DNA from 2 places in the Solibacillus sp. FSL K6-1126 genome. Region 2 is predicted to be linked to the other one. Evidence: riboswitches for the same ligand, from Rfam matches in the RefSeq annotation. Region 2 holds a riboswitch; the other holds the start of a gene.

Region 1 (4,440 bases), 3.1 Mb from region 2:
TCTTTTATTTTAATTGTTAATACTTCATTGTTGGCTTTCAATATGTCTTCTGAAGTAGGAAATGCATGTAGTATTTTTAAAGAAACATCTGAATATAAGTCTCCAAAAACTTTAGTATATTCCGGAAAAACTTGATCTAAAACTGCCTGAAATTGTAGCTTAGTTTGTACATACATACCTGTAATATTATCGTGCTGTCTCGTAAGATGACGTAAGTTCGCAATTTGGATACCACGCCTTTTATAAGGCTCTAAATCTTCCTTATAATACAGCTCGCAGAGATGATTGGCATCAATGATATCTGTTTTTACCTTTCGTAAACTAGAACTTTTCGCTTTATAAGAGATGAGTGGATTAACGATAATTATTAAATAGCCTTTTTCCTCAAAATATTGAACAACCGGTGCGTGATAATGGCCTGTTGATTCCATAACAAGAGGGGGACGTTCTCCAGTAATAACTTCTATTTCTTTAATAAAATCTAATAAAATAGCTAATCCATCAAGATCATGTTTTATTTTAAAACTTTTCTTATAGGGCTTCTTTCTTTCCAAGTATGCTTGAACCTGACTTTCACCTTTAGCTACATCCAGACCAATGACTGGATTCATTATAATTCCTCCTTCAAAATGATAATTGCCGGTAACCCCTAAATCCTCCTTGTAGTGTCATAGCTTCGCTTGTTATACGAGATCAATGTCCCAACCAGCCTCAAACATGTTTCTACAAGTAGGGGGCGAACTGTTTTGCGGACGGGGTCATAGCCCCACGGGCGCTTACGTTCTACCCCGGCTACCGCTATCATATATCGATATAAAAAATGGTCAACCAGAAATATTTTCTGGCTGACCTAATAATACGATCGGGCGCGATTCTTGAAAAAGAATTGTGCTTTTACAGTAATAGGGCCAGATTGTTGAATAACAATTTTAAAGGAAAGTTTGTATTGTGTAGGTTTGTATTTAAACTGGTTAGCAGTTTAATACAACAAAAATCAAGTTTAAGCATACAATGTTATTGTAAGGAAACTTATAAATAAATTTATTTTAACAGTTTACAAGTGTTATACACAGGAGTAAAATAAGCTCGTAATTAGGAAACATAATAAAGCCAAATCTCAACAATTGAGAACGGAGGACCCAATCTTTTGGGGTTAATTCTGCATTTGCAGAAGGGATGATATTTACTCTTTCGCCATCCTAACCCGTCAGCTAACTTCGTCGGCTAAAGCGAGGGAGGTCATAATAGAGACCGCCTTATTCAAGTATTGTTTTTGTTGCTAACAGCAAAATGAATGCTTGTTTAAATCGGTCTTTTTTGCATTGAAAAAACAAGTTCATAAGTTCATTTTAGAATAATAAGCAGAATTGAGGGGAAACATATTAAGTTTAATCTTTGGACCATGTATATAGTTAAATATAATTTTAACTTTATTTTAGGAGAGAGTTATGAAAAATTTTAAAGAGGGCCTTAATCCATCAAAAATTCTTGTGATTGGCTTTGCCATTTTAATTCTAATAGGGGCTATTTTATTGACTCTACCCATAGCTACAGAGGATGGTAAAGGACTTCCATTCCTAGATGCGTTATTTACAGCTACTTCTGCTACATGTGTTACAGGTCTAGTGGTAGTAGATACAGGGGATACATTTTCGATGTTTGGTGAATTAGTGATCTTGTCGCTCATTCAAATTGGTGGTTTAGGATTTATGACGTTTGCAACCTTTTTATTCACTCTATTAGGTAAAAAAATCTCTTTAAAAGAAAGGATTATATTAAGGGAAGCTTTTAATGCTGCTTCGACTGTTGATATCGTCAAATTAGTAAAAAGAATATTAATTTTCACTGTAATAGCGGAGGGTATTGGAGGTATTGTTTTATCGATTAGATTTTCATTTGATATGCCGATTGGTCAAGCAATTTATTTTGGTTTCTTCCATTCAATTTCAAATTTTAATAATGCAGGCTTTGATTTGATGGGGGAATTTAAAAGTCTTACTGAATACGTTGATGATCCATTTGTCGTATTAACGGTTTGCTCTCTAATCGTTTTAGGAGGCTTAGGTTTCATTGTCATACACGATATATATGAATACCGTGTAACACGTAAAATTTCACTACATTCAAAAGTTGTATTGAGTACAACTCTAATGCTTATCGTTGGAGCATCCATCTTAATTTTCCTATTTGAGTATGGTAATGATAAAACATTAGGACCGTTGTCTTCCACAGGAAAAGCTCTCGGTGCCCTGTTCCATGGTATAACGCCAAGAACGGCTGGGGCAAATACATTACCAATGGCAGATTTGACTCATGCAACATTATTCTTAACTATTTTCCTCATGTTTATTGGGGGAGGTTCAGGATCGACTGCTGGAGGTATTAAGGTATCTACTTTTGCAGTTTTAATGGCAACAGCTCTTTCCCAACTTAAAGGGAGAGAAGATGTGGTTCTATTTAAACGTCGTATTGTTATACAGAGTATTCTAAAAGCACTTACTGTTGCGATAAGTGGCATCATGATTGTTGTAATCGTCACCTTTCTGCTAAGCATCACTGAACCAGGCCACAACTTTATTCTATATTTATTTGAAGCAACTTCAGCATTTGGTACCGTAGGACTTTCTATGGGATTAACACCCGAGCTTTCTCCAACGGGAAGAATTCTTATTATATTAACAATGTTCGTAGGGAGATTGGGTCCGTTAACACTTGGATTTGCTATTTCTAAACGACGTAAAAAAGAACCATTCCACTATATAAAAGGGAACATAATGATTGGTTAATTAATAAAGGGAAGGGATATAAAATGGCAATAAAACAATATGCTGTGATAGGTTTAGGGAGATTTGGAACGAGTATTGCTAGAAAACTTCATGATGCTGGGCAAGAAGTATTAGGAATCGATTTGGATGAAGAAAATGTCGAAGCTGCTGAAGGTTACGTAACAGATGCAGTGGTTGCTGATTCTACGGAAGAAAAGGCACTTACTTCATTAGGTATTACAAACTTTGACTGTGTAATTGTAGCGATTGGAAATGATATTCAATCCAGCATTTTAACAGTAGTACTTTTAAAAAATTTAGGTATGCAAAAAATTATTGCCAAGGCACTTGGCAAAAGGCATGGACAGGTGTTAGAGGCAATTGGTGTTGATTGGATCATTTATCCAGAAAGAGATATGGGTGAACGAGTAGCCAATCAACTCCTTTCACCAAATTTGCTTAACTATATTGAACTCTCAAAAAATTACAATATTGAGGAAGTTAAGATTCCTTCAAGGATGATTGGTAAAAATCTAAAAGAACTTGATATTCGTGCTAAATTTAATGTCAGTATTATTGCGATTGTAAGAAATGATGATATCATTGTTTCCCCTTCTCCTGAAGAGTTGCTTCAACCAGAAGATTTACTAGTCACTATAGGAAGTAGAAAAGACTTAACAAAATTCTCAAGTTTAGAATGAGTGTGTAAAAGATCCAATTTACTCTTATTCAATGTAGTGTAGTGCTTTAATTAAAAAATACGGAATTGAGTACAAGGAATACCCACGTTTCAATTTAATATTTTGGGGTTATTGTCGTTTTAATAGACTTAGGGATTTGTGAAAATAGAAGGGCTTATTGAGTAAAGCCCTCTAATTAAATAATAATTAACTATAATATTCAATCGTTATTGCTAATGTTCCCCATTCTTTTTCTTGTTCTGGTGTATATATTTCATATGTTCCATCTATCATTTCTTGCATCGTCCAACCTTCACAATCAATATCTTGAAACGGAATATCCTCATACATAGCTTGAAAGGTATCGTATATTTTAAGGTCAGTTACTTTAATTATTATAGTTTCATCTTGTTCAGGGATCTTTATAAACTCAATAAAATCCCCAACTTTTATTTTCCTTCTTTTTTCATCATTTAAGCGTACTTCCACCTTTTTCTTGCCCTTTCTAATTGAATCAAAATACTCACCATATAAGCCCATTTTATGTATCACTCATTATGTCACCTCTCTTTATATGTTAATTAATCAAATTACCTTTCTCTTATTATTAACCTTCTTCGTTAGCTTAATAATAAAGGGTTTTTCTCTTCTTTAGATATATCTAAGTCAGCCAAGTTAATGCCACAAGCAGCTGCATGAACAACTGAATCGTATTTAACGTTATTTTTCAGAAGAGAATAGATTAAATTAGGCAATTTACCACACAGATGACCGATTGCTTTTTTCTTACTCATTCCTTCGTCTACCTTCCGGTCATAATAGACTTTAAATACAGTAGGATGAGATTTACCATTTGCCAATATTATTAAGGATATCTGATAAAGAACACGACGAGCATCCCGAACGCCACCGTTAGTTTGTTTAGTTCCTTTTACTGATGTACCAGATTGTGTATTTTCAGCTGAAACACCTAAGTATTTCTTGAATTCTTTATA
Region 2 (4,440 bases):
TTACGGATTATTCGGTGCGTTCGTATTCCGATTCATCGCGCTGTTCCTAATTACATTCTTAGCGAAATACTGGGAAATTCAGGCGCTTGGTGCGGCTTATCTATTATTCATATCCATAAAACATCTATACGATAATCACTTTAAAAAGCAGGATGAAGATTTGGAATTGAAAGAGAGCAAAGGTTCTGGTTTCTGGATGACGGTATTAAAAGTAGAGCTTGCGGATATTGCGTTTGCAATCGACTCAATGCTTGCAGCCGTAGCTATTGCTATGACATTACCGCACATTAGTGATTACCATATCGGCGGAATTAATGCCGGTCCATTTGCTGTTATGTTCCTTGGTGGCTTTATAGGGCTTGTCATTATGCGTTTTGCGGCCCAAATGTTTGTTAAGCTGTTAAACGACTATCCAACATTGGAAACTGCAGCCTTTTTAATTGTAGGCTGGGTAGGTGTCAAACTGGCGGTATTGGCGTTAGGACATGAGAACTTGGCCATTATCGACCCGCATTTCCCGCATTCGACAACATGGAAAGCCATCTTCTGGGTAGTACTGCTTGGACTTGCAGTAGGCGGCTATTTAGTAAGTGTATACAAAAACAAAAAAGCAAAAGCAGAATAATATATGTTTTAGGAGATACTTCAACTATTAGAAGTATCTTCTTTTCATTTTCCATGATATTCATTATACTAGTAAAAATGTAATCAATTATCGGAGGCCAATCTATGCCTTTTAAAAAATTCGAAAAGCGTAAAATTACGCCTTTCCAAATTTTAATCACTTATTATTCTGTAGCCATTTTAATTTCGTTTTTATTGCTGCGACTTCCGGGAGTCCATTTGGAAGGTGTACATGTATCATTTTTAGACAGTCTATTTACGGCGGTTAGTGCGGTTAGTGTAACGGGTTTAACGACCGTTACTGTTGCAGAAACATACAGTAGCTTTGGACTTGCCATGATTTTGCTTATTCTGCAATTCGGTGCGATTGGGATTATGTCCATCGGTACGTTTTTATGGCTGCTGTTTGGAAAGAAAATCGGCATGCGTGAACGTCAGCTTATCATGATTGACCATAATCAATATAATTTATCGGGTGTTGTTGCCTTGATTCGTCAAATAGCAAAGCTGCTGTTTATCATTGAATTTACAGGTGCCCTTATATTAACGGTACATTTTAAGCGTTATTTTGCGACATGGGAAGAATCGGCGATTAATGGATTGTTTGCGTCTATTTCTGCGACAACAAATGGAGGCTTTGATATTACGGGAATGAGTTTGCAGCCGTTTCATCACGACTATTTCATACAATTTGTTTGTATGATTTTAATCTTCCTCGGAGCGATCGGTTTTCCCGTATTAATTGAAGTGAAGGCCTATTTAACGAAAAAGGATCCGGCATTTCGCTTTAGCTTATTTACAAAGGTTACGACGTTTACGTATGTTGCCTTATTTGTTTTTGGTTCGGTCGTAATTTTTATTATCGAATCTTTTCAGTCCTTTAAAGGGATGCGATGGCATGAGGCTGCTTTTTCGGCTATGTTCCAATCGATTTCCACGAGGTCGGCTGGTTTAACAACCTATGATGTCACTTCATTCAACGAGGCGACACAGCTCTTTATGAGTGCACTAATGTTTATTGGGGCATCACCAAGCTCTGTCGGTGGGGGAATTCGTACCACGACATTTGCGATCGTTATTTTGTTTTTAATTGCATTTTCCCGCGGGCAGTCGGAAATTCAAATTTTTAACCGGGAGATTCATTTAATCGATGTATACCGTTCGTTTGCGGTGCTTATTTTTGCGATTATTATGGTGCTCGGCGCTGCGATGGTGCTGTTTATCACAGAATCCAGCGCCTCTATGATGGAAGTCATATTTGAAATTACATCAGCTTTCGGAACGTGCGGGATGTCGCTCGGCATAACGGGGGACTTAACGGCATTCGGAAAAATGGTCATTATGGTGCTCATGTTTGTAGGGCGAGTAGGGCTCATTTCTTTCCTGTATTCAATCGGAGGATCTGCCAAGAAGAAGAAGTACCATTACCCGAAGGAACGGATCATTATTGGGTAGTTTTTCAAAAGTGGCTTAAAACAAGGCTTTATAAGGGTTTTCGAGGGGGTGAAGTTATTTCACCCCCTTTTAGATCCTCTAAGCTCTAATTTTGAGAAAGTTTATAAATTTTTCGAGTGATTTTTGTTCTTGAGTCATTTTGACATTACAAACAAACTTAAAAATAAATTTTTTTAACCAGTTTACAAGTGTTATGCACAGGAGTAAAATAAGCTCGTAATTAAGAAAACTAACAAAGCCAAATCTCAATCATTGAGAACGGAGGACCCGATCATTTGGGGTTAATTCTGCATTGCAGAAGGGATGATATATACTCTTTCGCCATCCTAACCCGTCAGCTAACTTCGTCGGCTAATGCGGAGGAGGTCATATAATAGACCGCCTTATTCAAGTATTCCTTTTGTCGTTTACCGCAAAGTTAATGCTTGTTTAAATCGGTCTTTTTGCGTTCATAAAACTTTATTAATTATTTTAGAATAAGAGCTTAGTAGATACCTAGACTTGGTACATGGGTAAATAACTTTTAACTTATTGTTAGGAGGGAGCAATGAAAATTTTCAAAGAGAGCCTTAATCCATCAAAAATACTTGTTATGGGATTTGCCATTTTAATCCTTGTAGGTGCATTTTTATTGACTTTCCCGGTAGCTACAACAGATGGTAAAGGACTTCCATTCCTAGATGCGTTATTTACAGCTACTTCTGCTACCTGTGTAACAGGTCTAGTTGTTGTAGATACAGAGGAGGCATTTTCACTGTTTGGTGAATTAGTGATCTTGTCGCTTATTCAAATTGGCGGTTTAGGATTTATGACGTTTGCAACCTTTTTATTTACTCTATTAGGAAAAAAAATCTCTTTAAAAGAAAGAATTTTATTAAAAGAAGCTTTTAATGCTGCTTCGACTCTTGATATCGTCAAAATAGTTAAAAGAATACTAATTTTTACTGTGATAGTAGAGGGTATTGGAGCTATCATATTATCGATCAGATTTTCATTTGATATGACGATTGGCAAAGCAATTTATTTTGGTTTTTTTCATTCAATTTCAATTTTTAATAATGCAGGCTTTGATTTAATGGGGGGATTTAAAAGTCTTACTGAATACGTTGACGATCCATTTGTAGTATTAACTGTTTGCTCTCTGATCGTTATAGGTGGCTTAGGTTTCATTGTAATACATGAATTATATGAATACCCTGTTACACATAAAATTTCATTACATTCAAAAGTTGTATTGTTTACAACACTAATGCTTATCGTTGGAGCATCCATCTTAATTTTCCTGTTTGAATATAGTAATGATAAAACATTGGGACCGTTGTCTTCCACAGGAAAAGCTCTAGGTGCCTTGTTCCATAGTATAACGCCAAGAACGGCGGGAGCAAATACATTACCAATGGCAGATTTGACTCATGCCACGCTATTCTTAACCATTTTCCTAATGTTTATCGGGGGAGGTTCAGGCTCGACTGCTGGAGGTATTAAAGTATCTACTTTTGCAGTTTTAATGGCAACAGCTTTTTCCCAGCTTAAAGGGAGAGAAGATGTGGTTTTATTTAAACGTCGTATTGTTATGCAAAGTATTCTAAAGGCACTTACTGTTGCGATGAGCGGCATCATGATCGTTGTAATCGTCACCTTTTTGCTAAGCATCACAGAACCAGGTCATGACTTTATTCTATATTTATTTGAAGCAACTTCAGCATTTGGTACCGTGGGACTTTCTATGGGATTAACACCAGAGCTATCTCCATTTGGACGCGTTCTAATTATCTTAACAATGTTCGTAGGGAGATTAGGTCCGTTAACACTTGGATTTGCTATTTCCAAACGACGTAAAAAAGAAGCATATCACTATATAAAAAGGAACATAATGATTGGTTAATTAACAAAGGAAAGGGATACAAAATGGCAATAAAACAATATGCTGTGATAGGTTTAGGGAGATTTGGAACGAGTGTTGCTAGAAGACTGCATGAAGCTGGGCAAGAAGTATTAGGAATCGATTTAGTTGAAGAAAAAGTCGAAGCTGCTGAAGGTTACGTAACAGATGCGGTGATTGCTGATTCGACGGAAGAAAAGGCTCTTACTTCATTAGGTATCACAGACTTTGATTGTGTAATTGTAGCGATAGGAAATGATATTCAATCCAGTATTTTAACGGTGGTACTCCTAAAAAATTTAGGAATTCCAAAAATTATTGCTAAGGCACTTGGTAAAAGGCATGGCCAGGTATTAGAGGCGATCGGCGCTGATTGGGTCATTTATCCGGAAAGAGATATGGGGGAACGAGTAGCCAATCAACTCCTCTCACCAAAGTTACTTAACTATATTGAACTCTCGAAAAATTACAATATTGAG

The links. Region 2 has a riboswitch for cyclic di-AMP ahead of MHH44_RS04745 (TrkH family potassium uptake protein). Riboswitches for the same ligand answer to the same signal wherever they lie in the genome.
Region 1: it holds a riboswitch for cyclic di-AMP, as region 2 does, so the genes downstream of both, MHH44_RS20215 (TrkH family potassium uptake protein) here and MHH44_RS04745 (TrkH family potassium uptake protein) in region 2, are expected to answer to the same signal.

Annotation. Positions count from the first base shown of each region.
Region 1 covers NZ_JBBOPD010000001.1:4,054,857-4,059,296, reverse strand. The annotation lists gene MHH44_RS20220 (IS110 family transposase) at 1-611, opposite strand, end outside; cyclic di-AMP (ydaO/yuaA leader) riboswitch at 1,099-1,241, shown strand; gene MHH44_RS20215 (TrkH family potassium uptake protein) at 1,449-2,786, shown strand; gene MHH44_RS20210 (potassium channel family protein) at 2,810-3,466, shown strand; gene MHH44_RS20205 (ASCH domain-containing protein) at 3,653-3,997, opposite strand; gene MHH44_RS20200 (IS110 family transposase) at 4,066-4,440, opposite strand, start outside.
Region 2 covers NZ_JBBOPD010000001.1:997,729-1,002,168, forward strand. The annotation lists gene MHH44_RS04735 (TerC family protein) at 1-625, shown strand, start outside; gene MHH44_RS04740 (TrkH family potassium uptake protein) at 730-2,079, shown strand; cyclic di-AMP (ydaO/yuaA leader) riboswitch at 2,306-2,446, shown strand; gene MHH44_RS04745 (TrkH family potassium uptake protein) at 2,627-3,964, shown strand; gene MHH44_RS04750 (potassium channel family protein) at 3,988-4,440, shown strand, end outside.